Regions from separate parts of the Nocardiopsis alba genome, predicted to be linked through region 1. Evidence: riboswitches for the same ligand, from Rfam matches in the RefSeq annotation. Region 1 holds a riboswitch; the other holds the start of a gene.
What was found. Region 1 has a riboswitch for glycine ahead of gcvT (glycine cleavage system aminomethyltransferase GcvT). Riboswitches for the same ligand answer to the same signal wherever they lie in the genome.
Positions count from the first base shown of each region.

Region 2: it holds a riboswitch for glycine, as region 1 does, so the genes downstream of both, gcvP (aminomethyl-transferring glycine dehydrogenase) here and gcvT (glycine cleavage system aminomethyltransferase GcvT) in region 1, are expected to answer to the same signal.

Region 1 covers NZ_BAZE01000009.1:32,015-47,503, reverse strand. The annotation lists gene TR33_RS16985 (AMP-binding protein) at 1-695, shown strand, start outside; gene TR33_RS16980 (3-deoxy-7-phosphoheptulonate synthase) at 903-1,964, shown strand; gene TR33_RS16975 (metal-dependent hydrolase family protein) at 2,034-3,272, opposite strand; gene TR33_RS16970 (AbgT family transporter) at 3,363-4,967, opposite strand; gene TR33_RS16965 (metal-dependent hydrolase family protein) at 4,964-6,271, opposite strand; gene TR33_RS16960 (Lrp/AsnC family transcriptional regulator) at 6,460-7,470, shown strand; gene TR33_RS16955 (penicillin-binding transpeptidase domain-containing protein) at 7,474-8,370, opposite strand; glycine riboswitch at 8,770-8,871, shown strand; gene gcvT (glycine cleavage system aminomethyltransferase GcvT) at 9,014-10,129, shown strand; gene gcvH (glycine cleavage system protein GcvH) at 10,285-10,665, shown strand; gene TR33_RS16940 (serine hydroxymethyltransferase) at 10,667-11,935, shown strand; gene TR33_RS16935 (L-serine ammonia-lyase) at 12,027-13,439, shown strand; gene amaP (alkaline shock response membrane anchor protein AmaP) at 13,699-14,289, opposite strand; gene TR33_RS16925 (DUF6286 domain-containing protein) at 14,292-14,897, opposite strand; gene TR33_RS16920 (Asp23/Gls24 family envelope stress response protein) at 14,899-15,273, opposite strand; gene TR33_RS26935 (hypothetical protein) at 15,283-15,456, opposite strand; gene TR33_RS16915 (hypothetical protein) at 15,468-15,489, opposite strand, start outside.
Region 2 covers NZ_BAZE01000001.1:101,831-117,319, reverse strand. The annotation lists gene TR33_RS00495 (double zinc ribbon and FHA domain-containing protein) at 1-508, shown strand, start outside; gene TR33_RS00490 (bifunctional nuclease family protein) at 679-1,152, shown strand; gene TR33_RS00485 (MerR family transcriptional regulator) at 1,613-2,101, shown strand; glycine riboswitch at 2,288-2,378, shown strand; gene gcvP (aminomethyl-transferring glycine dehydrogenase) at 2,476-5,373, shown strand; gene TR33_RS00475 (tetratricopeptide repeat protein) at 5,594-6,847, shown strand; gene TR33_RS00470 (DUF5999 family protein) at 6,950-7,138, opposite strand; gene TR33_RS00465 (threonine/serine exporter family protein) at 7,353-8,783, opposite strand; gene TR33_RS00460 (response regulator) at 9,004-9,699, opposite strand; gene TR33_RS00455 (RecB family exonuclease) at 9,752-10,555, opposite strand; gene TR33_RS25625 (site-2 protease family protein) at 10,605-11,765, shown strand; gene TR33_RS00445 (DNA-processing protein DprA) at 11,796-12,269, opposite strand; gene TR33_RS00440 (helix-turn-helix domain-containing protein) at 12,303-13,559, opposite strand; gene TR33_RS00435 (hypothetical protein) at 13,771-14,106, shown strand; gene ppgK (polyphosphate--glucose phosphotransferase) at 14,487-15,257, opposite strand; gene TR33_RS00425 (tRNA (adenine-N1)-methyltransferase) at 15,457-15,489, shown strand, end outside.

The DNA of each region.
Region 1 (15,489 bases):
TCCGCGACGGCTTCGGGCAGACCGAGACGACCCTGCTCATCGGCAACGGCCCCGGGCAGCCGGTGCTCTCCGGGTCCATGGGAAGACCGATGCCCGGGTACGACATCGTTCTCATCGACCCGGTCACCGACGAGCCGTCCGATCTCGGCGAGATCTGTGTGGATCTCTCCGACGATCCGGTGGGGACGATGCGCGGTTACGTCGACGATCCGGAACTCACCCGAGAGGCCACCCGTATGGGTCTGTACCGGACCGGGGACATCGCCTCCCGGGATTCGAGCGGTCACATTACCTATATCGGTCGTATCGAAGACGTGTTCACGGCATCGGATTACCGCATCTCACCATTCGAACTGGAAAGCGTTCTCATCGAACACGAATATGTGGAGGACGCGGCCGTGGTCCCCTCTCCCGACCCGTTGCGGCTGGCGGTGGTGAAGGCGTACGTGAGACCGGCCGAGGGCGTGGCCCTCGACGCCGAGAGCGCCCGGGCGATCATGCGTCACGCCCGAGATCGTCTGCCACCGCACAAGAGGGTGCGCCGCCTGGAGTTCGCCGAGCTGCCCATGACCGCCTCGGGTAAGATCCGAAGGGTGGAGCTGCGGCGGATCGAGGCCGAACGCGGCACGGCCACCGAGGGCGCGCGCCGTCCCCGCGAGTTCTGGGAGGAGGACCTCCCCGGGCCGGAGGAATGACCGCTCCAGGCCCGCACCGGCTCTCGACGGGAATGGCCTCGGCCCATTTCGTCTCGCACCATGAGACGCCGTTCACGCCAATGTCCGAATGTGGCCCTTCCCATCCTCGGAGAGCGGTGGAATTCCTCACGTGACCGTGTCCGAGGAAGGACGTCGCGCTACGGTTTGAGCGCAGGACGATCAATCGGACGGGATCTAGGGGAAACGATGACGAGCACCAACGACACACGTGTGGCGAGCTACAAGCCGCTCATCGCACCCCGGGACCTGCTCGCGGAGCTGCCTCTCGGCGAGGAGAGCACCGCCCTGGTGGAGAACTCCCGCGCCGAGATCAAACGGGTCCTGGACGGTGAGGACGACCGACTGCTGGTCGTCGTCGGCCCCTGCTCGGTGCACGACACCGAATCCGCGATGGACTACGCGCGACGCCTGGCCGAGCTGGTGCCCTCGGTCGGCGAGGAGCTGTGCGTGGTCATGCGCGTGTACTTCGAGAAGCCCCGCACCACGGTGGGTTGGAAGGGCCTGATCAACGACCCGGGCCTGGACGACACCTACGACGTGCACCGCGGTCTGCGCACCGCCCGCCGGCTGCTCCTCGACATCAACGCCCTGGGGCTGCCCGCCGGAACCGAGTTCCTCGACCCGATCACCCCGCAGTACATCGCCGACGTCGTCTCCTGGGGCGCCATCGGCGCCCGGACCACCGAGAGCCAGGTCCACCGCCAGTTGAGCAGTGGCCTGAGCACCCCGGTCGGGTTCAAGAACGGCACCGACGGCGACGTCCAGGTCGCGGTCGACGCCGTGGGCGCCTCCGCCGCCTCGCACACCTTCTTCGGGGTGGACCCGACCGGCGCCGGTTCGGTCGTGGTGACCGAGGGCAACCCGGACTGCCACGTCATCCTGCGCGGTGGACGCGGCGGCCCCAACCACGACCCCGTCTCCGTCGGGTCCGCCCTGGACGTCATCGGCGGCGCCGGTCTCCCCCGTCGTCTGATGATCGACGCCAGCCACGCCAACAGCGGCAAGGACCACGTCCGCCAGGTCGGGGTGGCCCGGGAGATCGCGGCCCAGGTCGCCGAGGGGCAGCAGGGCATCATCGGCGTCATGCTGGAGAGCTTCCTGGAGGAGGGCGCCCAGAAGCTGGGCGACCCCGCCGACCTCGTCTACGGACAGTCGATCACCGACAAGTGCATGGGGTGGGAGACCACCGAGGGCGTGCTGGCCGACCTGGCCGACGCCGTCCGTCGGCGCCGCAAGAACGTCGCCTGACCCCTTCCCCGCACGACACGGGCGCCCGGAGGAACCTCTCCGGGCGCCCGTCGTCTCCCCGGGTCCCGGTCAGGCGCGGGTGTCCTTGACGACCTTCCCGCCCTGGACGACCAGGACCACGTTGTCCCGGTCCCCCAGCAGGGAGATGTCGGCGAGCGGATCACCGTCGCAGACGACCAGGTCGGCCACCTTGCCCGCTTCGACGGTGCCCGCCCGGTCGGCCACGCCGACCAGCTCCGCGGCGTTCCGGGTACCCGCGACGATGGCCTGTGTCGGGGTCAGGCCCACCCGGACCAACTGCGCCAGTTCGCGCAGGTTACGGCCGTGTTCGGAGATGCCCGCGTCGGTCCCCATCGCCACGCGCACCCCGCGCGCGACCGCGTGCGAGACCCGCTCGTAGGTCTCGTCGGTCAGGGCCCGCTTGGTCTCGATCGACTTGCGGGACATCAGGTGGATCCGGTCCTCGAAGTCGAACGTGGTCAGGGTCGGCACCAGGAAGGTGCCGCGCTCGAGCATCAGGTCGATGCCCTCGTCGTCGATCAGGTAGCCGTGCTCGATGCTGGCGACCCCGCCCCTGACCGCGTTGCGGATCCCCGCCGCCCCCTGGGCGTGGGCGGCGACCGGACGACCGCCGTGCTTGGCGGTCTCCGCGACGATCGCGGCGATCTCCTCCTCTCCGATGCCCTCGTCGGTGGGCCCGTCCGAGGGGCTGGAGAGCCCACCCGTGGCGCAGACCTTGATGACGTCGGCGCCGTCGCGGATGAGGCGACGCGTGGACACGCGCGCCTCCTGCGGGGAGTCGGCGATCTCGGCGGCGGTGTGCTCGCAGTCGTGCGCGTTGAACCCGGAGGGCAGGGTGAAGTCGGCGTGCCCTCCGGTGTGGCTCATCAGGCGGAGCGCCATGCTCAGGCGCGGGCCTCGGATCAGGCCCCTCTCCTGGGCGATACGGAACCCGGCGTCGGCCCCTCCGAGGTCGCGCGCGCCGGTCACACCGGCGTCGAGGGTCACGCTCATCCGCTCCGCGGACTCGAAGGCGTGCAGGCTCCGGGAGATCTCCGCGTTGTTGGTGGCCAGGGCCCGACCGTCGGCGAACCCGAAGTGCACGTGGGTGTCGATGAAGCCGGGCAGCAGGGTGCGTCCGCCCAGGCTCTCGACGGTGTCCTCGGGGTCCGTCGCGGGGGCGTCGGCCGCGGGCCCCGCGTAGACGATCTCCCCGTCCTCCACGAGCACGGCGGCGTCCTCGACCGGGGCGGCCCCGGTGCCGTCGATCAGGGTGAGGTCCCGATACAGGGTCCTGGAGCCGGTCATGGAATTGTCTCCTTACGTCGATGCGCCGGTTCGGCGACAGGGTGCGGCCGGAGCCCGTTCGGGCCCCGGCCACGGTCGGGGATCGATGGTTCAGATGTGCGCGTACATGCCCGGTCCGATCGGCAGACCCAGGAAGTAGAACAGGGCGAGGACCGTGGTCCACAACAGCAGGAAGGCCAGGGAGAAGGGCAGGGCGCGGGCGATGACGGTCCCGATCCCGGCCTTGGGCTCGTACTGGCGCAGGAAGCCGAGGATGATCACCACGTAGGGGCTGAGCGGGGACAGCACGTTCGAGGTGGAGTCTCCGATGCGGAAGGCCGCCTGGACGAACCCGGGTTCGTAGCCCAGGAGGGCGAACATCGGCACGAACACCGCGGCGAACAGGGCCCACTGCGCGGAGCCGGAGATGATGAACAGGTTGATCAGGAACGCCAGCAGGATGAAGCAGACGATGGCCCCGAACCCCGTGAAGCCGGTGGCCTCCAGCCCCTCGGCGCCTCTGATCGCGATCCAGGTGGAGACCCCGGTCCAGTTGAAGAGCTCCAGGAACTGGGCCATCACGAAGGCCAGCACGATGAACCCGGACATCTCCTTGATGGTGTGACCCATCATCCGGGGGACGTCGGCCCCTCGGGAGATCGTCCCGGTGACCAGCCCGTAGGCCACGGCGGGGATCGCCAGGGTGAGGAAGACCAGGAAGACCACCGAGCTCAGCAACGGCGAGGTCGGCAGGAAGGCCCCGTCCTCGTTCCGCATGGGAGCTCCAGCGGGCAGTGTCACCAGCAGGACCGCCACGATGGTGATCACCAGGGCGATACCGGCCCAGCGCAGCCCCGACCGCTCGATCCGGTCGAGCTCCGGATCCATCCGCATGTCGGGGCGGTCCGCTCCCTCACGGACGTCCTCGACCACGACCTGCTCACGGGTGACCCCGCCACGCTCCATGGCGGGCTCGAGGACCCGATCGATGAGCAGGCCGCCGACGAAGGTCAGCAGGACCGCGATGGTGAAGGTGAGGAAGTGGTTGGAGACCGGAGTGACCGTGGTGCCCAACCCCACCGAGGCGCTCGCGGTCTGGGTGATGCCGGACAGCAGGGCGTCGGTGCTGGTGATGAAGGGGCTGCAACTGAACGCCGCGGTGGCCACCGCGAAACCGCCCAGCAGACCGGCGACGGGGTGCCTTCCGGCGGCTTTGAAGACCAGGGCGGCCAGTGGAGGGATCACCACCATCGCGGCGTCGCTCATGATGCTGCCGGAGACCGCGACCAAGGCGACGACGTAGGGCAGCAGCCACTTCGGCGCACGCCCGAACGCCCCTCGGACCAGAGAGTTGAGCAGACCGGTCCGCTGGGCCAGCCCCACACCGAGCAGCACCGTGAGGACCACGCCCAACGGCGGGAAACCGATGAAGTTCGAGACCAGGTTGGTGGTCAGCCAGGTCAGTCCCTGGGCGGAGAGGAAGCCCTGGATCTCCTGGGCGCCCTCCTCGCTGCCGGGCACCTCGTAGGTGGTGCCGAGCGACGCCATGATCGTGGAGGCCACGGCCACGATCACGAAGAGCAGCAGGAAAAGGATGAAGGGGTCGGGGATCCTGTTGCCGACGCGTTCGATGCCGTCCAGCATGCGGGCGAAGAGGCCGGGACGTGGTCCGGAGGATCCGTCCGTTCGGCTCCGCTTCGAGCTCTTGGTGCTCATGGTGTCACCTCGGAATGGGTCACGGGGAGGGGTCGGGGTCGGTTCGCGGGGGTCCGGCGTGCGGTGTCCTTGTGGACGACACCGTCCTTGATCACGACGGTGATGTTGTCGGGGTCGCCGGGCAGGGTGATGTCGGCGAGGGGGTCGCCCGCGCAGACGACGATGTCCGCGCGTTTGCCGGTTTCGAGGGTGCCGATCTCGTCGGCCAGCCCGAGGAGGGCGGCGGCGTCGCGGGTGCCGGCCAGTAGCGCGCCCATGGGGGTCAGCCCATGCTCGACGAGCAGCGCCAGTTCGCGCAGGTTACGGCCGTGCGGGCAGATGCCCGAGTCCGTGCCCATGGCGACGCGGACGCCCGCCCTGACGGCGGTGGTGATGTTCTCGCTCAGGTGCTCTTGGAGCTTGAGCTTCTTGGCCACGGCGTAGGCGGCCGACCTGGTCGGATCGGGCGGGGTGGTGGCGGTCGACAGGGTGGGCACCAGGTAGGCGCCGCCGTCGAGCATGGACTCGATGCCGGGCCCGTCGATCTCGTAGCCGTGTTCGATGCTGGTGACACCGGCGGCCAGGGCGTTGCGGATACTGCGCGCGCTCTGGGCGTGCGCCGCCACGGGAACGTCGTGGGCGGCGGCCTCCCGCACGATCACCGACATCTCCTCGATGTTGAGACCGTCGTGCCATGGGGTGTCCTGGGGGCTCCAGACCCCGCCACTGGCCATCACCTTGATGACCCCGGCCCCCTTGCGCATGACCTCGCGGGTGGCGCGCAGGGCCTCGGCCGGCCCATCGGTGTTGATCGAGACCGCTCCATCGGGCCCCAGGACCGTCCCGTAGTCGAACCCGCAACAGGTGCGGAAGTCGCCGTGCCCACCGGTGGGGCCCAGGGCCCGGTAGGCGGTGACGATCCGCGGACCGGCGACGATCCCCTCGTCCACCGCGCGCATGACGGCCTGATCGAGTCCGGCCAGGTCGCGGACGCTGGTGACGCCCGCGTCCAGGGTGGCCCGCAAGCGCGGGATCGCGGTGAAGTAACCGTAGTGAGGGGGCTGATCGACCAGGTCGGCGGGGTTCATCCCGTCGCCGGACATGGTCATGTGCACGTGGGTGTCGATGAACCCCGGAAGGATCGTCCCGCCGGCGGCGTCCACCTCATGGTGGGGGCCGGTCACCTCCGGAGCGTCCGCGTCCGGACCGATCCAGTCGATCCGACCCTCGCGGGCGATCACCGTCAGACCGGGACGGGGGTCGGCCCCGGTCCCGTCGATCACGGTCCCGCCACGCACCACCACGGTCTGCTCGGCCGAGATCATCGACGCCATCCTCTCCCTCACCGCCCACCGGTGCCCGCGGCTCCGTGTACGGAAGGGCGGGACACGCACGAGCTCGTCGTCCATCGAGAACACGCAGCTCACGGCTGCGTTCCGATCTTGCGAAAACCTAAGCTGTGATGTGGTTAACCCCGCGAAAACGCAGGAAACGAGTTTCGAGAAGGTGAACGATGCCGGAACCCACCGTTCCGAACGAGTTCGATCTGACGCTGATCAACGCCCTCCAACTCGCGCCGAGGGCCACCTGGGCCGAACTGGGGCCGATCCTGGGCGTGGACCCCACCACGCTCTCCCGACGTTGGAAGCGCTTGGAGGACGAGGGTCTGGCCCGTATCGCGGCGTTCCCGCGCCGACGCGTGATGGCCCGCCGCAATCTCAGCTATGTCGAGCTGAGCTGCCGCAACGGAACGGTGGAGCGGGTCGCCGCCGTACTGGCCGAGGACCGGGACACCCTCAGCATCCAGTTCGTGGCCGGCTCCCACCAGCTCATGCTCACCGTGGTGCCCGGGGCGGGCCTGGCCGACTACCTGCTCAACGGGGTGGGCGGCATCCCCGACGTGGTGTCCTACCGGGTCCACGTGGTCACGGAGGTGCCGCGGGAGGCCTACCTGTGGCAGGTGCGGGCGCTCTCCCCCGACCAGCGCAGGCGCCTGCACGCCCTCTCCCCGGCGCCCAGGGACCCGGTCGGCAACGAGCAGGTCACCGAACTCGACCAGCGGATCGTCGACCTGTTGTGCGAGGACGCGAGGCTGGGCTATCAGACCATCGCCGAGCGTCTGGACATCGCGCCCACCACGGCCGCGCGACGCCTCAACCGGCTCCTGCGCGACGGTCTGCTCGGGCTGCGCTGCGACATCTCCCGGGTGCACATGGGCTGGCCCAGCGCCGCCACCCTCTGGGGCAACGTCGACCCCGAGACCCTGGACTCCACACCCGATCTGGGCGAACGCATCCCCGAGGTTCGGCTGTGCACCAACATCGCCGGGCCGGAGAACACCCTGTTCATCCTCTGGCTCCGTGACGCCCCCGACCTGACCCGGGTGGAACGACGCCTGCTGGAGGAACTCCCCGGGCTGCGCATCGCCGACCGCAGGATGACCCTGCGGACCTTCAAGTTCATGGGCGGGGTGACCGACGCCGCCCAGCGCTTCTCCCGTTCCGTCCCGATCCAGCTCCGGTGACCGTCAGGCCTCCGCGGCCTCTCCGGGAAGCACGTCCAGTTCCACCAGGAACCCCCGGCCCAGCGACTCGCGCAGCTCGGCGTCGCCCTCCGAGCCCTCGTCCAGGCGCAGCGCGAACGTGTGCAGTTCGTCGGAGCGCTCGACCCAGCCGACCCACCAGCCGTGGGCCTCGTCGTCCTCACCGTGGCCGGTGGGGCCGAAGAGCCGGTAGTCGCTCCCCTCCTCCAACGCCACCAGCTCGCGAAGGGCCTCCTGGTGCTCCACGTCCACGGGAAGCTCGGCCCTCGCCAGCCCGGCCAGGAAGGTGGCCTGCTCCAGCGCGGAGATCTCCAACGGACCCTCGGCCCAGAAACGGCCCAGGTCGTCCTCGTCCCCGACACCGCGGTTGCCGTAGTCGAACCGGTCCACCCAGGTGGACATGCGCTCGTGTCCGATCCGCTCGGCGACCTCGTGGTGCACCGACGTCCCGGAGGCGGACAGGTCCGCGCGCAGGCTCCGCCCCTCTCCCCGATCCGGGGAGATCGTCTCGTCGACGTCGGAGACCGCTCCGGTCTGGAGGGCGATGAGCGTGTTCGGGAGTTCGAAGGTGGCCCCGGGCACGGCGCGCTCGTGGGCGCCGTCCGCCCCCACCAGCACCGCCGATCGGCCGTTGGCGTCGTAGAGCACGAACGTCCCGTCCACCCCGGCGTCCTCGAACAGGGACTCCAGGTCGCCGCGCTCCACGGCCTCCACGTCGCCCAGCTCGACGGGCTCGCCCACGGCCGAACGGTCCGGCTCGCCCTCCTCCTCGGTCCCACCGCAGGCGACGCCCGTGAAGAGGGTGAGCGCGCACCCCGCGGTCAGGGCGTATCCACGGGTCCTCCGGGACCTTCTGGGGGCGGATTCGGTGTCGGTACGCACTCGGCTCCTCCAGGCGGTGATCGAGGGGACGTCCGTCCTCCAAACTAGCCCACGGACCACCGATCACCACCCCGAAACGACACGCTCCGCACGCGCGTCGCCCCGTCCGGTCACCCGTCATCGACGACGAACGCCGACCGTCGAGCGCGAATCCGTCCCCGGACCCGCCCCACCCCTCCCACCCTCACCACCCCGTACGTGACCCATCCCTCGCGCCGTGCCCCTCCCACGACGAGGGCCCCGGCTCCCCTCGCCCCACGACCTCACGGGCCCGAACGACGGAGCCGGGCACGGAACCCCTGGTCCCACGCCCTTCGCGGCCGCGCGACGACCGTCGTCCACAACCCGTCGGGCGGTCTTGGGAGCCCCATCCCGCCGCTGCTAGGCTGAACCTGTTGCTGACCCCGTACGGGAGAGTGTCCGCGTATCCAGCGTGGGCCGCCGAAGGAGCAATCCCTCCCCACAGACAACCTCTCAGGCACAGCGGACCGTACGGGCGAGACCACTCTGGAAAGCAGGGACGCACGTCCCTCGCCGAAGGTGCAAGCCACGCCGAGCGCGGGGCGAAGCTCTCAGGCACCGATGACAGAGGGGGAGGATGGCAACGCCTCAACCGACACCGCCCATCCTCTCGGGAGTGCCCATGTCAGAGCCCACCTCCTCGCCGCGTCTCACCGCACTGCACAAGATCCACGAAGAGGCCGGGGCCACGCTCGTCGACTTCGCCGGGTGGCTCATGCCGCTCCGCTACGGCAGCGAGACCGCCGAGCACAAGGCGGTCCGCGAGGCCGCCGGGCTCTTCGACCTCTCCCACATGGGCGAGATCCGGCTGACCGGCCCCCAGGCCGACCAGGCCCTCGACCACGCCCTGGCCGGCTACCTGTCGAAACTGAAGGTGGGCCGGGCGCGCTACACCATGATCACCGCCGAGGACGGCGGTGTCCTGGACGACCTCATCGTCTACCGTCTCGGTGAGCGGGAGTACCTGGTCGTGGCCAACGCGGCCAACGTCTCCGTCGTCGCCTCCGCCCTGACCGAACGCGCCGCCGGCTTCGACGTCGAGGTCGTCGACGAGTCCCCCGAATACTCGCTCATCGCCATCCAGGGCCCGCGCGCCGTGGAGATCCTCGCCCCGCTCACCGACGCCGACCTCGACGAGATCCGCTACTTCGCCGGTTACGAGCACACCGTCGCCGGTGTCCCCGTCCTGCTCGCCCGGACCGGTTACACCGGTGAGGACGGCTTCGAGATCTTCGTCAAGCCCGCCGACCGCGCCCCCGAGATCTGGTCCGCCCTCATCTCCGGCGGCGCCGACCTCGGTCTGGTCCCCGCCGGGCTCTCCGCGCGCGACACCCTGCGCATGGAGGCGGGCATGCCGCTCTACGGCCAGGAGCTCACCTCCGACCTCACCCCCTTCGACGCCGGCCTGGGCCGCGTGGTCAGGCTCGACAAGTCCGGTGACTTCGTCGGCCGCGCCGCCCTGGAAGAGGCCTCCCGCACCGCGCGTGACAAGCGCCTGGTCGGGTTCGTCGCCCGCGGCCGCCGGCCCCTGCGCAAGGGCCAGGACGTGCTGCGCGACGGCTCCGTCGTCGGAACCATCACCAGCGGCGCCCCCTCCCCCACCCTGGGCCGCCCCATCGCCATGGCCTACGTGGACGGCGACCTCGACACCACGACCGGCACGTTCACCGTGGACGTGCGTGGCCGGGGAGAAGAGGTCGACGTGGTCGAGCTGCCGTTCTACAAGCGGCGGTCGTAGGAGGGGGTCCCACGAGGATCCTCGACGACCGGTACACGCCTCGGTGCCGTTCCCCCAGGGGGGCGGCACGGACGGGGCGTGGCCGGACATAGGCCGGGCCGGGTCGCCGTACGGGCGCACGGCAGACAAATGGAACACCTCCAAGGAGAGTTGAAGTGAGCGTTCCCACGGAGCTGGGTTACACCGCCAAACACGAGTGGGTCGCGGTAGAGGACGGGATCGCCACCGTCGGGATCACCGCGTTCGCCGCCGAATCGCTGGGCGACATCGTCTTCGTCGAGACCCCCTCGGTCGGCGACGAGGTCACCGCGGGAGAGACCGCGGGAGAGGTGGAGTCCACCAAGTCCGTCAGCGACATCTACTCCCCCGTCAGCGGCGAGGTCGTCGAGGTCAACGAGACGCTCGAGGACTCCCCCGAGACCATCAACTCCGCGCCCTTCGAGGGCGGCTGGCTGTTCAAGGTGCGCTTCTCCGAGGAGCCCGCGGACCTGCTCTCCGCCGAGGAGTACACCAAGCTGACCGAAGGCGAGAACTGATATGACCGGCGACAACCTTCTCAACCGGACCCTGAGCGAGCTGGACCCCGAGGTGGCGGCCGCGGTCGACGCCGAACTGGCGCGCCAGCGCGACACCCTGGAGATGATCGCCTCCGAGAACTTCGCCCCCCAGGCGGTTCTGGAGGCCCAGGGCACCGTCCTGACCAACAAGTACGCCGAGGGCTACCCCGGCCGCCGCTACTACGGCGGTTGCGAGCACGTCGACGTCGTCGAACAGCTCGCGATCGACCGGGCCAAGGAGCTCTTCGGCGCCGAGCACGTCAACGTGCAGCCGCACTCGGGCGCCCAGGCCAACACCGCGGTGTACTTCGCCCTGCTCAAGCCGGGCGACACCATCCTGGGCCTGGACCTGGCCCACGGCGGTCACCTGACCCACGGCATGCGGATCAACTACTCCGGCAAGATCCTCGACGCCGTGGCCTACCACGTGCGCGAGGACGACGGCACCGTCGACTACGACGAGGTCGCCGCCCTCGCCAAGGAGCACCGCCCCAAGATGATCGTGGCGGGCTGGTCGGCCTACCCGCGTCAGCTCGACTTCGAGCGCTTCCGGCAGATCGCCGACGAGGTCGGCGCCCTGCTGATGGTCGACATGGCGCACTTCGCCGGTCTGGTCGCGGCCGGACTGCACCCCAACCCGGTGCCGTTCGCCGACGTGGTCACCACCACCACGCACAAGACCCTGGGCGGTCCGCGCGGCGGGATGATCCTGTCCAAGGCCGAGCTGGGCAAGAAGATCAACTCCGCGGTCTTCCCCGGCATGCAGGGCGGCCCGCTGGAGCACGTGATCGCGGCCAAGGCGGTCTCGTTCAAGGTCGCGGCGAGCGAGGAGTTCGCCGAGCGTCAGCGCCGCACCCTCGCCGGGGCGCGGATCCTCGCCGAACGGCTCACCCGCCCGGACACGACCGAGGCGGGCGTCAAGGTCCTGTCCGGCGGCACCGACGTGCACCTGGTCCTGGTGGACCTGGTGAACTCGCCGATCAACGGCCAGGAGGCCGAGGACCTGCTCGACTCGGTGGGCATCACGGTCAACCGCAACGCGGTCCCCAACGACCCGAGGCCGCCGATGGTCACCTCGGGTCTGCGGATCGGCACCCCGGCGCTGGCCACCCGCGGCTTCGACGAGGACGACTTCACCGAGGTCGCCGACATCATCGCCGAAACGCTCAAGCCCGAGCCCGACATCGCCGCCCTGCGCGGACGTGTCGACGCGCTGACCGCCAAGCGCCCGCTCTATCCCAACCTGTAGCGGTACCCACGCCGTGCGGGTCCACGCGGGCCCGCACGGCGCCCATATCCCCCACGGCCCGACCCCTGTGCTCGATGAGGAGGACGGTCTCATGGCCATCAGCACCTTCGACCTGTTCAAGATCGGTATCGGACCGTCCAGTTCGCACACCGTCGGCCCGATGAAGGCGGCCCGGACCTTCGCCTCCGGCCTGATCGACCGAGACCTGTCATCACGAGTGACGCACGTGCGCGCCGAGCTGTACGGATCCCTGGCCCTGACCGGTAAGGGGCACGGCAGCGACACCGCGGTGATCCTGGGCCTGTCCGGGCACACCCCCGAAGGCGTGGACGTGGACTCCGTACCCTCGCTGGTGGAGGAGGTCCGTTCGTCGCGGACCCTGCGGCTGGGCGGCCCCGACGGCCCCTCGGTCTCCTTCGACCCGACCGTCGACGTGGACTTCCGCCGCAAGGAGAGCCTGCCCGACCACCCCAACGGGATGCGCTTCGTGGCCCTGGACGCCTCGGGGGTCGAGGTGGCCGCGAAGGTGTACTACTCGGTGGGCGGCGGCTTCGTCGTGGACGAGCGGGCCGCGGGCGCCGACCGGATCAAGCCCGACGACACGGTACTGCCCTACCCCTTCTCCTCCGCGGAGGAGCTGTTGGGCCTGTGCGAGCGCACCGGAATGTCGATCAGCGCCCTGATGCTCGCCAACGAGGGCGCCTTCGGCCGCACCCCGGAACAGGTCCGGGCGGAACTGCTGGAGATCTGGTCGGTGATGCGTCTGTGCGTACGCCGCGGGGTCATGACCGAGGGCACCCTGCCCGGTGGCCTGCGGGTACCGCGACGGGCGCACCGGCTGTACCGCCAGTTGGGCGGCAACTGCGACGAGCGGGGGCTGTCGGCACCGACCCGGGTGGATCCGGACCCCATGCACGGCAGTGACTGGATCACCCTGTACGCGCTGGCGGTCAACGAGGAGAACGCCGCGGGCGGCCGTGTGGTGACCGCGCCGACCAACGGCGCCGCGGGTATCGTCCCCGCGGTGCTCCACTACTACCTGCACTTCAGCCCGGGCGCGGGTGACGAGGGCGTCGTGCGGTTCATGCTGACCGCCGCGGCCATCGGCATCCTGTTCAAGCAGAACGCGTCCATCTCCGGGGCCGAGGTGGGCTGTCAGGGCGAGGTCGGCTCGGCCTCCTCGATGGCGGCGGCGGGACTGGCCGAGGTGTTGGGCGGCACCCCCGCCCAGGTGGAGAACGCGGCCGAGATCGCCATGGAGCACAACCTGGGTCTGACCTGTGACCCGATCGGCGGTCTGGTCCAGGTGCCGTGCATCGAGCGCAACGCGCTGGCCTCGGTGAAGGCGATCAGCGCCACCCGCATCGCGCTGCGCGGGGACGGCAGCCACTTCGTGAGCCTGGACAAGGTCATCAAGACCATGCGCGACACCGGGCGCGATATGCACGACAAGTACAAGGAGACCAGCCGCGGCGGCCTCGCCGTCAACGTCATCGAGTGCTGATCGGCGGGGCGGAATGTTCTGATTCGGCTTCCGGTTGTAGAGGAGGCACGACCGATGGCCGGGCTCGAGCCTCCACCCGCTCGCCCGCGTCGGCCGTCGCCCCGGGTCCGGTGGCTCGAGCTCCGCTCGCCGCCGGACCCGCCCCTTTCCGGGCGGTATCGTCCCGGGCCGGCTCCTGGGCCGGCCGGCTGTGGCCCGAGGACGAACGACGGGGCCGGCGCACCATCGGGTGCGCCGGCCCTCGTGGTCGTGTACCGCCTCAGGCGAGACTGCGGCGGGGGTTCTTGGCGGGCGCCGTCATCGACATCCGCACGACCGCGGGCACCCGCTCCAGATCCAGCGAGGTCTGGAGGTTGGCGAGCGCCTCCTCCCTGACCCGCTGCCATATCCCGGCGACGTCGGCGTCCTCGTCCAGGGTCAACGACAGCCTCAGGTGGGGGTCGTCCCCCGACTCGGTCAACCGGGCCCGGGCCCGGCGCACCCCCGGGTAGGAGGCGACCTCCTGCTCCAGGGCACCGCGCGCGACGGACTCGGACATCTCGACGTTGCCGTCGTCGGTCTGTTCCAGGTAGAGCCGGCCCACCGTGTCGTTCATGCCCTGCACCATCAGCCATCGCAGGGCGAGGAAGCCGGCGACGAGCGCCACCGCGACCACCACGTAGGGCGCCCACCGTTGAGCGAGCACCGCGTCGACCGCGCCGCCGAGGATCGGGGTACGCGAGATTCCGACCCCGAAGAGCCCCAGACCGGCGGCCAGGGCGACGCCCCCGGCCGCGAACAACACCACTCCGACGATCACCAGCCCGAGGCGGTTGCCCCGTGCCGATCGGCGATTCCTGTCCCGCGCCATCGTCACCCCTCCGCGTATCGGACGTGTGTGGTGATGCGCATGCTGCGCAGGGGGGCCAGTTCCGCGAGCCTGTGCTCCACCGACCTGGTCACCTGGGTGGGAAGCCCTCGCGCGTCGCGCATACCGGTGCGCACGTGGATGCGCAGCCTGTTGCCGCGGACCGTCACGTGCGCGTGCTCGACCCCGCTGATCTCCTGGGCCGCCGCGGAGACCGCCCTGCGCAGTGCGGGGCGGGTCAGGCCGACGACGAACGCGGGGTCGTCGGTCCGCAACGCCGTCCAACGGCCTCGACCGGGCACGAGGGCGACCACGATCAGCGCCGTCCCGATCAGCGCCAGGACGGCCGAGGCGATCAGCACGGAGGGCTCGGACCAGGTGGTGGTGGTCGCGTAGTCGGTGGCCGGCCCCACCGGGATCAACCGCAGAGGGTTTCCCGCCAGTGCCGCGATGACCTCGGCCGCGGCGATCACCGCCACCGCCAGGATGACGAGGCCGGTGATCACCGCGGGCCAGGAGCGGCGCGGTCGGAACGTGTGGACGGCGACCCGTTTGGCTCGACGGTCGACCTCTTGGACCGGGCGTCCGAGCACCTCTTCCACGGTGGTCATGTCAGCGCACCAACTCCGAGATCTCTATGTCGATGTGGTTGACCTGTTTGCCGGTGATCCGTTCGACCCGGCTCTTGACGTGTTCCCGTACCGCTCCGGCGACCCGACGGACCGGGAGCGGATAGTCCACGTCGATCCTCAGACGGAGAAGGACGACCTCGCCGCTGACGCGGGTGCGGGCGGCCCTGGAGCGGGACGAGCGCGCTCCAGGGACCTCTCCGACCGCCCGTGCCGCGATCTTCCCGATCACGGCCCCGGGGATGTCCGTGTTCCCTCCGGGGTCACGTCCGCGGACGTGCCTCCCGTCGGGCCGTTCTCGGACCCCGGGCATCCGCTGCCGAGGGACCGTGTCGCTGCGCACCCCGACCACGATCACGCTCCTTGTCTAGGCCGAACGTCGTGTGAACATCTCGGCGAGGTCGAGTTCACCCTCCATCGCCCGGCCCGCGACGAACCCGACCAGGCCCAGGACCAGAACCAACGCGAAGGCGGCGAAACCGCCGAACGCCGCCGCGAGCCCCAGCACGGTCCCGTAGGACAGTCCAACGATGGGCCACATGGCTTCCCCTCTCATCCAACGTCCTGCCTCCCG
Region 2 (15,489 bases), on a different contig from region 1:
CGTTGCGGATGATGCCCGTTTCTGCTCCCACTGTGGAACCCCCCTCCGCAGGGCCGACCAGCAGAGCCCACGGCCCACCGCGGGCGGGGACTCCGCGGGAGATGTCACCTCGACCATCTCCATCTCCGGAATACAGGCGCTGGAGGAAGAGGAATCGGGCGATGAGCTCGGCGGGGACGACCCCGCCAGCGCCGACGCGCTTCCTCCGGGCACCGCTCTGCTCGTGGTCCGTCGTGGCCCGAACGCGGGAAGCCGTTTCCTGCTGGACAGCGACGTGACCACCGCCGGGCGTCACCCCAACAGCGACATCTTCCTCGACGACGTCACCGTCTCCCGGCGCCACGTGGAGTTCTTCCGCCGTGGCAACGGGTTCGGAGTCCGTGACGTCGGAAGTCTCAACGGTACCTACGTCAACCGCGAGCCGGTGGACGAGGCCGAGTTGGGCGGTGGGGACGAGATCCAGATCGGCAAGTTCCGCATGGTCCTGTTGACCAAGCCGCGCCGATGACGGATCGCTGACCACGGTCGACGGGGGCGGGAGGGCCGGAGAGGTTTGCGGCCCCCCGCCTCCGGAGAGCTTTGTAACGAAGGGTGCCGATTTCGCCCTCGGGTCCTGATCCAACGGGGGAGCAGGGACGAGCGCCCAGCCGGCATGACGACTCGTGGGACGGAGACGCTGTGAAGCACATGGAGGTCGTCGGCGTCCGGGTTGAGATGCCCTCGAACCAACCGATTGTCCTGCTCAAGGAGACCGAGGGTGACCGCTACCTGCCGATCTGGATCGGTGGTGTGGAGGCCACCGCCATCGCACTGGCCCAGCAGGGTGTGGCCCCCGCCCGGCCCCTCACCCACGACCTGTTCCGGGACGTCCTCGACGCCCTGGACACCGGCCTGGAGACGGTGAGGATCACCGGGTTGAGCGATGGCATCTTCTACGCCGAGCTGGTCTTCAGCAACGGTGTGGAGGTCAGTGCCAGGCCCTCGGACTCCATCGCCCTGGCGCTGCGGACCGGAACCCCGATCTACGCTCACGAGGACGTGATCGACGAGGCGGGGATGCCGATCCCGGACGAGCAGGAGGACGAGGTCGAGGCGTTCCGGGAGTTCCTGGACAATATCTCTCCCGAGGATTTCGGGCGACGTAGTACGTGAACACGCGACGGGATCCGCGCCGAGCGCGGGTCCCGTTCCGTGTTCTCGGGAGGCGAGAGTGTCTCCACCGAGGACACGGCCTTGACCTGCGGCTTCGTCGCGGGTCTCAGTGATAGATTGGGATGAGGGATTGGTCGTGGAGACCACAGCCGAAACCCCCTGGAGCCGCGGGCCCATCGGAGCCGTCGGCCGGGCGGAGCCGTCGCAACGCGTAGTTGGCGACGCGCCGCGCGGCCTCGTTGACGCTGCCGTGGCGCCGCTTTACCTTCGGTGCTGTGGAACCCACGGCGCGCCCCTTCCCTGAGTGGACTTTCCCCTGTCGATGCCGCCGTGGGACGAGAAGCCGGAGGTCGGCGTGGCGGTAGCGAGCGGCAAGCGGGATCCCGAAGACAGGCGGTCCGCGCTGCGGCTAGCGGGGCAGCAGGGCCTACTGTGCGAAGAGGACGTGGTGGCGCTGCCTATGGACGTCGGGTATAGGGGACCCGCGGCGTGTACCGCCGCCGGGATCACCTATCGACAGCTCGACTACTGGGCCAGAACCGGCCTGGTGGAGCCGAGCGTGCGCTCAGGCGCCCATAACGCGCCCCTGTACAGTCTCCCGGACATCCTCATGCTCAAGGTGGCCAAGCGCCTCCTGGACACCGGGATCTCCCTTCAGCAGATCCGTACGGCCGTGGACCATCTGCGGGGCCGCCCCGCCGGTGAGCTGGCCCGCATCACCCTCATGAGCGATGGTGTGAGCGTCTACGAGTGCACCTCTCCCGAGGAGGTCGTCGACCTCATGCAGTGCGGTCAGGGCATGTTCGGGCTGGCGTTGGCCAACGTGGCCCGTGAGCTGGAGGAGGCCCTGGGGGTCGTTCCGGCCGAGGATCGTTCGGAGCTTCCCGCCTCCGCGCCCCAGCCGGTCGACGAGCTGGCCCGTCGGCGCAGGGAGCGGCGCACCGGCTGAGCCCGGCGAAGGCGAACGTGGTCGTGGTGGGGCCCGAGGGGTTCGTGTGATTCTCCGTGTGCGGTGGGAGAAAGGCGTGCCCTGGCTCGGTGAACCGGGCCCCGATCGAGTACGGTCGTAGTCACAACAGGAGGAAACCCGACATTCCTCCTGCTTGGATCTATGTACAGAGCGTCAGCAGGCTGTCGATACCGCGCGGGAGAGACCTCGGCAACGGGGCGCCGACGGGGCAATACTCCCCAGTAACCTCTCAGGCACCACGGACCGCGCGGAGGAGGCCGCTCTGAAGCCTGGGCACCGCCGTGCCCGGTGACAGAGGGGGAGACCGTGAGGAACACCGCCGATCACATCGGCCCTGTCACCAGGAGGTCTCCGTGACTGACCCGTCGAACGTCCCGAACCCGGGCGCGCCCGCCAGGGTCTTCGCCGACCGGCACATCGGCCCCACACCGGCCGAGGTCGAAGAGATGCTCAAGACGGTGGGGCACTCCTCCACCGAGGAGCTCATGACCGCCGCCGTCCCCGAGTCCATCCTCACCGGCCCCGGGCGCCACGCCCCGCTGGACCTGCCCGAGGCGATCGGAGAGGCCGAGGCCCTGGACGAGCTGCGGGCCCTGGCCTCGCGCAACCGTCCGCACACCTCGCTGATCGGCCTGGGCTACTACGACACGCTCACCCCGCCGGTCATCCTGCGCAACATCATGGAGAACCCCGCCTGGTACACGGCCTACACGCCCTACCAGCCGGAGATCTCCCAGGGCCGGCTGGAGGCCCTCCTCAACTTCCAGACCATGGTCTCGGACCTGACCGGCCTCCCGATCACCGGTGCCTCCCTCCTGGACGAGGCGACCGCCGCCGCCGAGGCCATGACCCTGGCCCGCCGCGCCTCCAAGGTCAAGAGCGACGTGTTCGTCGTCGACTCCGACGTCTTCCCGCAGACCCTCCAGGTGCTGCGCACCCGGGCCGAGCCCCTGGGCATCGAGGTCGTCGTCGCCGACCTGACCAAGGGCCTGCCCGAAGGCGAGGCCTTCGGTGTCCTGGTGCAGTACCCCGCCTCCAGCGGTGTGGTCCGCGACCCCTCCTCCGTGATCGCCCGGGCGCACGAGCGAGGGGCCCTGGCCGTGGTCGCCGCGGACATCCTCGCCCTCACGCTGCTGCGCAGCCCCGGCGACCTGGGCGCCGACATCGCGGTCGGCTCCACCCAGCGTTTCGGCGTTCCGCTCGGCTTCGGCGGCCCGCACGCCGGCTACATGTCCGTGGGCGAGAAGCTCCGTCGCCAGCTGCCCGGCCGTCTGGTCGGCGTCTCGGTGGACAACGCCGGCAAGCCCGCCTACCGTCTGGCCCTCCAGACCCGTGAACAGCACATCCGTCGTGAGAAGGCCACCAGCAACATCTGCACCGCCCAGGTGCTGCTGGCGATCATGGCCGGCATGTACGGCGTCTACCACGGCCCCGACGGCCTGCGCTCCATCGCCCGTCAGGTGCACACCCGCACCGCGGCCCTGGCCGACGCCCTCACCCGACGCGGCTTCGACGTGGTCCACTCGTCCTACTTCGACACCCTGCGCGTGCGCGTGCCCAGTGCCGACCAGGTCGTCGAACGCGCCCTGGAGAGCGGGATCAACCTGCTCGCCGTCGACCAGCGCACCGTCGGCCTGAGCGTGGACGAGACGACCACCGTCGACACCCTGGGCAAGGTCCTGGCCTCCTTCGGCGAGGCCGACCGGGGCGCCGAGCGCGGCCCGGTGGCCGTGGACGAGGCCGCCGACCGTCTGCCCGCCGACCTGGCGCGCGGCGTCGACTACCTCACCCACGAGGTCTTCAACACCCACCGCAGCGAGACCTCCCTGCTGCGCTACATGCGCCGTCTGTCCGACCGCGACCTGGCGCTGGACCGCACGATGATCCCGCTGGGGTCGTGCACCATGAAGCTCAACGCCACCGCGGAGATGGAGTCCATCACCTGGCCGGAGTTCGCGGGCCTGCACCCGTTCGCCCCTCTGGACCAGGCGGCCGGCAGCGTGGCGCTCATCCGCGACCTGGAGGCCTGGCTGGCCGAGGTCACCGGCTACGACGCCGTCTCCCTCCAGCCCAACGCCGGCTCCCAGGGCGAACTCGCCGGTCTGCTCGCCATCCGCGGTTACCACCGTTCCCGCGGTCAGAGCCACCGCGACGTGTGCCTGATCCCCAGCTCCGCCCACGGGACCAACGCGGCCAGCGCCGTCATGGCAGGGATGCGCGTGGCCGTCGTGGCCTGTGACGACGACGGCAACGTCGATCTGGAGGACCTGCGCGCCAAGACCGCCCGTCACGCGGAGGACCTGGCGGCCATCATGGTCACCTACCCCTCCACCGCGGGCGTGTACGAGGACACCATCACCGAGGTGTGCCGCCTGGTCCACGAGGCCGGCGGCCAGGTCTACGTGGACGGCGCCAACCTGAACGCCCTCCTGGGCTGGGCCAAGCCGGGCGAGTTCGGCGCCGACGTCAGCCACCTGAACCTGCACAAGACCTTCTGCATCCCGCACGGGGGCGGCGGCCCGGGCGTGGGCCCGGTCGCGGTCCGTTCGCACCTGGCCGGTTTCCTGCCCAACCACCCCGGACAGCCCGAGGCGGGCCCGCACACCGGTTCCGGACCGGTCTCGGCCGCCCCCTTCGGATCCGCCGGAATCCTGCCGATCTCCTGGGCCTACGTGCGGATGATGGGCGAGCAGGGGCTGCGTTCGGCCACCGAGACCGCGGTGCTCTCGGCCAACTACATCGCCAAGCGTCTGGAGCCCTACTTCCCGGTGCTCTACACCGGCGCCGGCGGTCTGGTCGCGCATGAGTGCATCATCGACATCCGCCCCCTCCAGAAGGCCTGCGGGATCAGCAACGAGGACGTCGCCAAGCGCCTGATGGACTACGGCTTCCACGCGCCGACCATGTCCTTCCCGGTCAACGGCACGCTCATGGTGGAGCCCACCGAGAGCGAGAACCTCGCGGAGCTGGAGCGGTTCGTCCAGGCGATGATCTCCATCCGCGGTGAGATCGACAAGGTCACGACCGGTGAGTGGGATGCCGACGACAACCCGCTGCGCAACGCCCCGCACACCGCCGAGGCCCTGACCGCCGACGAGTGGGGGCACGGCTACAGCCGTCAGGTGGCGGCCTATCCGCTGCCGTCGCTGCGTCAGGACAAGTACTGGCCGCCGGTCGGCCGGATCGACCAGGCCTACGGTGACCGCAACCTGGTCTGCTCCTGCCCGCCGCCGGAGGCCTTCGAGCTGTAGGCCTTACACCGCCGGGCGTGGGACGAGGGGCGGGGCGTCGACACGGGTCGGCGCCCCGCCCTCCTCTTCGCGCGAGGGCGGGTGCGCGTGGTCCTCCCATGACCGGGACCCGCCACGGGAGGGGCGCTCCAGGGCGGGGGAGAGCGCGTTAGAGTTGCGGCGAGCCGAACATCCGCGCTCCCCACCGCGCGGTCTCCACGCCCCCACGGAAAGCGGAAGCATGACCACGACGTCCGGAACTCCCGCTCGCTCCGGCCCCTCCGACCCCCGACCCCTCCCCGTGGATCCCGAGGACGTCGAGGAGCCGACGGTCGGGCCCGAGGACGCCTCCGACCTGTGCGATCAGGCCCGGGACCTGGTCGAGAACGGACACCTGGAGCGGGCCGCCCGCCTCTATGGACGGGCCGTGGCGGCCAACCCGCCACCGGCGACGCAGGCGCGTGCCCTGTTGGGGCTGGCCGTGGTCCAGGATCGACGCGGAGACACGACCGCCTCCCGAGAGGCCGCGCGCAGGGCCCTGGCCACCGGCGACGGCCGTTACGCCCCCCGAGCCGGATATCACCTGGCGCTCTCCCTGGAACAGGAGGGGGAACACGAGGAGGCCGTCCGGGTGTGGCGACGCCTGCTCGACATGGGAGATCGGACCTACACCGCGGTGGCCCACTACGGGCTGGCCCGTGAGGCGGAGACGCGAGGCGAGACGGCCGAGGCCGAGGAACACTGGGAGGCGGCCCTGGCTCCCCCGACCGAGGAGGGACGGATGGCCCCCCTCCACACCGCCACCGTCCTGGAGGCCTCTCGGGACCTGGCCGGTCGGCTGCTGGGCCGAGGGGACGCGGAGACCGCGGCGATCGTGGTCGACCGGGGGTTGGCGATCGCCGACGACCCCGAACTGCGCCTTCTTCGGGCCGCGACCCACGTGGAGCTGGCCCTCGCCGACGCCGCGTCGGTCGCCGATCCGGGTCCGGTGGAGAGCGACGAGGAGTGGCCCCGCCCAGCGCCGCGTACCTCGGGCGCGGCGGTGGAACTCCTCGCCGGACTGCTGAACCTCCGAGGTGAACCGGACTCGGCCGCGCGGGTGTGGTGGTCGGGGTTGGAGAGCCGTGACCCCGAGGTCGTGGACGAGGTGCGGCGCCGTCTGCGCCGTCCCTTCGCCCGGCCCGTGGACGAGAACGGGGAGGAGATCCCCGTCCCGTGGTGGGAGGGGTACCTGGAGGAGGCCGAGGCGACCTCCAGCGCCTCCGCCCTGGCCGGGGAGCTGTTCGCGGTCATCGGCCGCATGCACGCCCTGCTGGCGATGCCGACGGTGGAGGGCGAGACCCGTCCGGCCGTCCTGCGCGAGGCGATGGAGCAGGCGTTGCGCACCCCCGACGAACTGGTCTGGGGCGCCGACGTGCACGCGGACTTCCGGCGCAGGCTGGCCGAGGCGGTGGGAGAGGACGTGCTCCCCGAGGGGTGGCCCGACACGCGTTGAGGACGGTCGCCACGGCGCCGCCCGGGATCGTGTGTCTCCCGGGCGGGGCGTTCGGAGGTGTCACGGGTGTCGACCCGACCGTGGTGGTCGGGAGACGGGTCCTCAGGCGGCGGCGCGGGGGCGGTGCGGGGCGACGATCACTCCGTCGGGGAGCAGTTCGCCGGTGTCGTCGAAGAGGACGACCCCGTTGCAGAGCAGGCTCCACCCCTGTTCGGGGCGGCTGGAGACGACTCGGGCCGCCTCACGATCGGTGTCCTCGAAGGACGGGCAGGAAGGTTCGTGGCTGCACATGATGAAGACCCCTTCGGTCGTGTGCGTCGTTGAGGCCAACAGTAGTGGCTGACATCACAAGGTGTTGACGTTTCAGTCCGACAACAGTGATCGCCGCCTCCTGTTCGCGCTCGCCCTATGAGATCCACGCCACCTGGAAAGGGTTCTCGCCGATTCGGCGTGTCGTCGTCCGAGCCGAGGAGGGAACGGCCCGGACGACCGGGAGACGACGGGGTCAGTACCCACCACGGGTTCGACGGGCGGCGGGACGGCCGCGCATACCGGCGCCCGCCAGGCCGCCGCGCTGAAAGGCCCGCACCAGCTCGCCACCGAGGTTGACCCCCGCGCCCAGGGCCAGCGCCACCATGATGGCCTCCGCCAGGCTGAGCATTCCGGCGACCGCGGTCCCCTGGGTGATCTCGATCAACCCTCGGTACAGGATGCTTCCGGGCAGGAGTGGAGCGATCGAGGGGATCAGGTACGGCAGTACCGGACGTCGGGTACGCCGGGCCAGCCAGTGACCGACCACCCCCACCGCCACCGCTCCGGCCACGGTGCCCACCACGGGGGGCGCCTCCAACAACAGCCGAAGGCCCGCGTAGATCGTCCAGATCATCACCCCCATGCAGCCGATCAAGGGCAGCATCCGGGGCGGTACCGCGAGGGAGATCGCGAACGCCATCGCGATCCCGGCGGCGCCCACCAGCACCAGGGGCTCCATGGAGGTACCCGCCGAGGGCAGGTTCTCCAGGTCCATGTTCACGCCCAGACGCACCGCCGTGTAGGCCACGGCGCCGACCCCGGAGACGATCGCGCCCAGGATGAAGAAGGTCTCCAACAGGCGTGCCGCCGCGGAGACGTAGCTTCCGCTGATGCCGTCCTGGAGGCTGGAGACCAGTGGACGACCGGGGAGCAGGGCCATGATGTTACCGGTGATGATCGCGCCCGCCTGGAGGCCCAGGTCCATGGTGGTGCTCACCCACAGCAGGGCCACGCCGATACTGGAGGCCACGAGGGCGGCCGCGGCCATCTGGTAGAACTCGGCGACGCCTCGATTGGCCAGGAAGACCGCGGTACGGTCGCCCAGCACCGTGGCGAGGAAGGCCACGGTCGCCACGATCAGACCACCGCCCACCATGAGGCTCGCGCTGGAGGCGATGAGGCCGAAGCCGACGGCGATCAGCCAGTTCGGGTAGGGCATGCGGGCCCGGCGGATCTGCTCCAGCCGGGCGTTGGCGTCCTCCAGTTCCAGGAGCCCGAGCGCGGCCTCCTGGACGAGGGTGTGGAGCTCGTTGACCCTGAAGTAGTCCAGGGTGCGGCGGCGCACCACCCGCTCACCGGTCACCGGAGGGCTGTCCCCGCCCGGGTGGGTGGACAGCGAGATGGTGGTGAAGGTGACCGAGACCTCCGACCGGGGCAGGTCGAAGGCCACCGAAAGGCTCAGCATGGACTCGCTGACGGCCTCGGTGCTCTCACCACTGGCCAGCATGAGTTCGCCCACGCGGAGGATCAGGTTGATCGCCCGCGCGTCGGGAAGCTTGACGTCCTGCTCGTCGTCGAGGTCGTCAGGGGTCAGGTCCCGCTCGTGCTCGGCGCGCCAGTCGCGCATCCGGCTGAGCATGATCTCCTCGCTCGGCGGCCCCGACCGCCCCCGCTTGCTCGGCATCGTTGTACTCCGTTTTCTCGCCGTCGCCCTCACCCTGCTGTTCGGCGCACCGCCTCGGTGGTCCCACAGAGGGACGCCCGGTCGGACGGCGGGGTTCGCCCGCGCGATACGGAGGCACCGGTGAGTTCGGTCACCGGTGACATCCTGTCAACGCGCGCGGTCGGCGCCGAGTGACGACGCGCCGGTCCCAGGGCGTTCTCGATGGGTGCCGTGGGTGGGTTCAGTGGTCGGACGGAAGGTCGTGTCCGGGGCGGACGAGTCCGCTTTCGTAGGCGTGGACGACCGCTTGGACGCGGTCGCGCAGGCCGAGTTTGGTGAGGATGTTGCCCACGTGGGACTTGACGGTGGTCTCGCCCAAGAAGAGGTGTGCGGCGATCTCGGCGTTGGACCAGCCGCGGGCGACCAGCCGCAGGACCTCGTGTTCGCGGGAGGTGAGGGGGTCGGCCCCGTCGGTCTCGGGTTCGGACTCCACGTCGGGCAGGAGAGGGGAGAAGCGGTCGAGGAGCCGGCGCAGGACGGCCGGCGCGATCACGGCCGAACCGTCGGCCACCACCTCCACCGCGCCGATGAGCTCGCTCGGAGGCGCGTCCTTGAGGAGGAAGCCGGTGGCCCCCGCGCGCAGCGCTCCGATGGCGTACTCGTCCAGGTCGAAGGTGGTCAGGGCCAGCACGCGCACCTTGTGCCCGAGGGGCGCGGCCCAGGCGAGGATGTCCGCGGTGGCGCGCACCCCGTCGACGCCGGGCATGCGCAGGTCCATCAGCACCACGTCGGGGAGGAGCTCTCGGACCCGGCGCAGGGCCTCGCGGCCGTCGGAGGCCTCGCCCACGACGGACAGGTGCGGGGCCGTTTCCAGGATCATCCGGAAACCGGCCCGCACGAGGGGCTGGTCGTCGACGAGGAGAACTGAGACGGGCACGCTTCGATTCTGCCGCATACTCCGAGTGACCGCTCCCTCGTCGACGGCGATGTCAGGCCGTGGGCAGCGGGGGAGGGGTGCCGCCGAACTCCGGGCACAGGGCCTGATGCTCGCACCAACCGCAGAGCTTGCTGCGTTTGGGCTCCCAGCGACCGGCGCGGCCGGCGGCCTCGATCCGTTCCCAGATGTCGGAGATCTCGGCCTCGGCCGCGGCGAGTTCCTCCTCGGTGGGGTCGTACCAGCGCACGGATCCGTCGCCCAGGTAGATGAGCTGGAGCCGGGCGGGGACCACCCCGAGATCGCGCCAGATCATGACCGCGTAGAAGAAGATCTGGAAGCGGGCCTTGTCCTCGAAACGGGGATGGGGCGACTTCCCGGTCTTGTAGTCGACCACTCTGATCTGGCCGGCGGGCGCCACGTCCAGACGGTCGACGTATCCCCGCAGGCGCAGACCCGTGGGCAACGACACCTCGAGGCGCATCTCGCGTTCCCGGGGTTCCAGGGTGACCGGGTTCTCCAGGTCGAAGTAGCGCCGGACCAGCTTCCGGGCCGACTCCAGCCACGCGTCGAGCCCCTCGCCGTCGGGGAAGAGCTGTTCGGCGACCTCGGGGTCGCTCTCCCGGAGCCGCTTCCACTGCGGGTCGACCAGGTCGAGCGCGCTCCGAGGGGTCCGGCTCTCGGCCGGAAGCTCGTAGAGGCGCTCCAGGCAGGCGTGGACCAGGGTTCCGCGCAGCGCGGCGGCGCTGGGCTTCTCGGGAAGCCGGTCGATCGTTCGGAAACGGAAGAGCAGCGGGCATTGCAGGAAGTCGGAGGCCCGGGAGGGCGAGAGGGCGGTCGGCAGCGGAGCGGTGGTCATGGTCCGAGCCTATGAGAGGACCGGCGGAGGGTCGTCATAGTCTGGGGCCGTGACCAACGGTAGTGATCCCTCCGCGCCTCGCCCCGACTCCCGTTCCCGGAAGCCGGGGTTACTGATCGGTCGTCCCTTCGGGGTGCCGGTCTACGTGACCTCCTCGTGGTGGATCGTGGCGGTGCTGATCACGCTGGTCTACGGAGGAATCGTCCAGACCCGTCTGGCCCTGGGCCCCTCGGCGTACCTGTTGGCCTTCGTCTTCGCGGTGCTGCTCTACGCGTCGGTCCTGGTGCACGAGCTGGCGCATTCGGTGGTGGCGCGCTGGTACGGACTGCCGGTGCGACGGATCGTGCTGTACGTCCTGGGCGGGGTCTCGGAGATCGACAGGGAGGCGCCCACCCCGGGACGGGAGTTCTGGATCGCCTTCTCCGGCCCCTTGCTGTCCCTGGTGCTGGCGGCGGGCGCGTACGGGCTGGCGCGGCTGGCCGACCCGTTCACGGTCACCGGCGAACTGCTCTTCCAACTGTGGATCGCCAACCTGCTGGTGGGCGTGTTCAACCTGTTGCCGGGGCTGCCCCTGGACGGGGGACGACTGTTGCGGGCCGGCGTCTGGAAGCTGACGGGTCGGCCGCACACCGCCGGTGTGGTCGCGGCATGGGGAGGCCGGATCCTGGCCTTGGGCGGGGCCGCCCTGCCGTTCCTGCTCGCGTGGAGCGCGGGCACCACCCCGGGACCCTGGGCCGTGGCGTGGGGGCTCTTCCTGGCCGGGTTCATGTGGCTGGGGGCCGGGGAGGCCCTGCGCAACGCGCGGGTGCGGTCGCGGGTGCCGGGGCTGCGCGCCCGGGAGCTCGCCCGCCCCGCCGTGGTGGTGACCGCCGATCTTCCGTTGGCGCGGGCCGACGCGATGCTCCGGGAGGCGGGCGCCGAGGCGGTGGTGGTGGCCGACTCGGCGGGGACGCCGATCTCGGTGATGCATCCCGCGGCGGCCGAGGCGATCTCCGACGCCCGACGCGCCTGGGTACCGGTCTCGGACGTGGCACGGGCGTTGACGGAGTACTCCCGGGTGCCGGCGGGGGAGGAGGGCGAGGAGCTCTTGGAACGGCTCGTACGCCATCCGCTGCCGGAGTATCTGGTGGTGGAGGAGGACGGTGGCGTGTTCGGTGTCCTACGGGCGAGCGACGTGAACGCGGCGATGACGGGGCGGGGGCGGAGCTGAGGCCCCGGGGGCGAGGGGGTCCGTGTCCGCTCAGCGTCGGACCCCCTGGGGCCACAGGACCGTGACCGGGCGTTCCAGGACGCGGGCGTAGGCGACGACGTCGGCGGTGCCGCCGGGACCGCGCGCGGGGAGCCCGTCCCAGACCGCGAGGATCCGGTCGCTCCGTTCGACGAGCAGACGTCCGGCGGCCATGTGGGCCCGGGGTTCGGAGGCGGTGTGCGGCAGTTCGTGGATCAGGACCGCCTGGGCCAGGAGACGATCGTAGAGCGTGTGGTGTTCGACCGGCAGCGCCTCGCGGTAGCCGGAGGCGGGGATGACGGCCTCCAACGGGGCGCCGGCCTCCAGGACGACCTCGGCGAAGACCGAGTCGGCCCCGTCGGCGAGGCAGGACAACCCGACCATGGCGTGTCCGTGGGGCTCCAGGTGCTCCCTGACCAGCCCGGCGACGTGGTCGCTCACCTCCGGGGCCAGGTTGCGGTGCCCGGTGATGCCGATACGGATCACATGACCTCCCTGTCGTTCGTTCGCGCCGGGTTTCTACCCATTGTCGGGGACGGAGGTAACCAGGGTCGAAAGCCTGTTGTCGAGGTCCTCGACGCAGGTCGCGTGGGGACCCCTATAGCCCTTGCGGAAGGAGCGCACCCGGCCCATGACCCTCTCGGAGGCGAAACGCATCCCGGTGGTCAGGGCCTCCTGGGCCAGCCGGAAGGCCTCGTCGACGTCCCCGGCCTCGGCGTGGGCGGAGGCCAGCTCGACCTTGAGCAGGGCGGACTGCTTGACGTTGCGGGAAGAGGGCGCCACGGCCTCGGCGAAGGCGGCGCGGGCCTCGTGCGGGGTGCGCAGACGTACCCCCACCAGGGCGCGGTAGCCGGCGACCTTGGCCTCGTCGAAGGCGAACACCCAGGGCCAGGGCGGGTGGGCGTTGTCGGGGCCGGAGACCTCGCGTTCCGCGTGACGCAGGGCGCCCAGGGCCGCCGCGCGATCGCCCAGGCCGGCGTGGGCGAGGGCGCCGATACAGGCCAGCCAGGCGCGGGCGGTGGGGTGCGCGTCGGGGCCCAGAACGTGTTCGGCCTCCTGGACCAGCCCCAGCCCCAGCTCGGGATCCTCGGCGGTCTCGATCTCGAAGGAGGCCAGCGAACCCAGCATGTACACGTCGAGCAGCCGCATCCCCGCCTGGCGGGCTCGGATCACGGCGGTGCGGTAGTGCATACGCGCCGATCCCATGTCCCCGAGGTCGGCGTTGAGCCAGGCGGCGAAGCCGGAGGCCTCGCTGGCGGCGGCGCTGAGTTCGGTGTGGAAGGGTGTCCCGCGCGAGCTCGTGAGCATCTGCTCGGCCAGGTGCACGTGAGTGGTCGCGCTGGGCAGCAGGTGACGCGCGGGCGAGGTGGCGTCCATGCGACGCTGCCCGCCGGTGATGGAGCGCAGGGCGGGGGCGGTGGTCTCGTCGACGCCGTGGTGGCCCGTGTGTTCGCCCGGGGCCGGGAAGTTCGGGAGGACGATGCCGCCCGGCACGAGCGTGCCCCCCGCGGGGCGTCGCCTCGTGGGGGCCGGGCCCAGGATGGTGCCCTCCTGCGGCAGGCCGCCGAAGCGGATCAGGTGCAACGGGATGTCGAGTCGCCGTGCCAGTTCCCGGACCTGCCCGACGGTGAGGGACTGCTGCCCGTTGACGACGCGGGAGACCCAGCTCTGTGAGTAGGTGAGCTCTCGGGCGAGCTCGCCCTGGGACCAGCCGCGCGCGGCGCGCACGCCTTCGATGACCGTCGGGATGTCGCAGCTCGCGAGAGCGGCGGCCATGCGCGGTCGGGTCCACAGGTCCTGGGGAAGGCCGTCAGGTTGGGGCATGGGCCTTAGGTTAGGGATTCCGGAGCGCCTTGGTGGCTATGTGTGAAAAAGAAGGTGTGATGCGTGATCCGCATACGGGCGTTCCGAGGGCCCGGGGATGCGGCACAGTGGGGTTGTGGGTCCGGCGGGTGTCGCCGTCGGAGCCGGAAGGAGGTCGGAACACGTGACCGTGGAGACGCCGCCCGCGGGGAGCCCGAGCCTGGCGAGGTACGAGGGCCTCGCCGCCCTGGCACTGCGGGGGATGGCGACCGAACTGCGTTCACGTGGGATCGAGGCCAGGGAGGACGGTGCCCGGGGCATCGTCCACACGGGCCCCGCCGCCCGACCTCAGGGCGCCGCCCTGCGGCCGCACCGCGGAGACCTGTGGTGGTGGATGCGATGGCCGTCCCGGGACGGGACGGCCGATTCGTCGACGGGGGTCCCGTTGACGCCGGTGGAGCGGACCTCCGACGCCGTTCGCAGGATCGTCGGTGTGATGGCGGCCGTCGAGGACGGCTGAGAAGAAGACATACACGCGGGTCGCGGCCCGCGTGAGTACGGGCTGTGCCAAGGCACAGCCCCGGGTGTGGGGCGGTGTCCGGGTCGAGGCCCGAACCCAGTCTCCCTCTGCGCGGGCTCCGGACCCGCCCGACACCCGAAGCCGCCCCGGTGCGTGATCGGGGCGGTGGCCTCCACCCCTTGACGGGTGCCTGGTAGTGCCGTTCCCTCCCCGGGGTCGGGCGCCCCCTCCGGGCCCGGGTCCGCCGTTTTCCCCGAGACGGCGAGACCCGGGCTCCAGACCTTGCCCGGCCCCTCGGCCCCGACAGGGGCGGCGCGGATCCCCCCTTCTCCTCCGGGATCCGCGTCGCCCCGGGCATCCGGAGACCCGGCTCCACCGTCCTAGGCGTGTCGGGCGTGGTCCTCGGTCGCGGCCAGGGCCGCGCCGACGATCCCGGCGGTGTTGCGCAGCGTCGCCGGCACGATCGGGGTGCGGATGTCCAGGTGGGGGAGGAAACGGTCGGCCTTGCGGCTGACCCCGCCGCCGACCACGATCAGGTCGGGCCACAGCAGGTCCTCGATCACCCGGTAGTAGCGGTTCAGGCGTTTTCGGGCCCACGCCTGGTAGGACAACTCGTCCCGTTTCCTGGCGCCGGACGAGGCTCGTGTCTCCGCGTCGTGCCCGTCGATCTCCAGGTGGCCGAACTCGGTGTTGGGGACCAGCCGCCCGTCCACCACCAGCGCCGTACCGATCCCGGTGCCCAGGGTCGTCATCAGGACCGTGCCGAGCACGCCCTTCGCGGCCCCGTAGCGGGCCTCGGCCAGAGCGGCGGCGTCGGCGTCGTTGAGCACGCGGACCGGCCGCCCGGTGGCCTGGGAGAACAGGGCCCGCGCGTCGGTCCCCACCCAGGGGCCGGGCAGGTTCGCGGCGGTGCGCACCGTCCCGTTCTGGACCACGCCGGGGAAGGTGACGCCGAGCGGGGTGCCCGCGGCCTCCGGGAAGTGGTCGGCGATCTCGGCGACGATCGCCGCCACGGCCTCGGGGCCGGGACGTTCGGGGGTGAGGATCTTGAGGCGATCGCGGAGGAACTCCCCGGAGTCCAGGTCGACCGGGGCCCCCTTGATACCGCTGCCGCCGATGTCGATTCCCAGGCCCGTGGTCGGCTCTGACATGGCTGGTGTCCCCCGTGGTCCTCGTGCGTCGATCGGATCGTGTGGGTCTGTCCCATGCCCGATCCTGCCCGAGAGAAAGGGTTTTCGCACGCCTGGTGGAGGGGGTCCGGGAGGGGCGGACGGTTCGGTCCGGTATCCGGGGGCCGATACGCTGGGCGACTGCCCCGAACAAACGCGACGTGGGAAGACGAGAGCGACGTTGACCGGTATCCATGGCCGCCGCGGCCCCTTC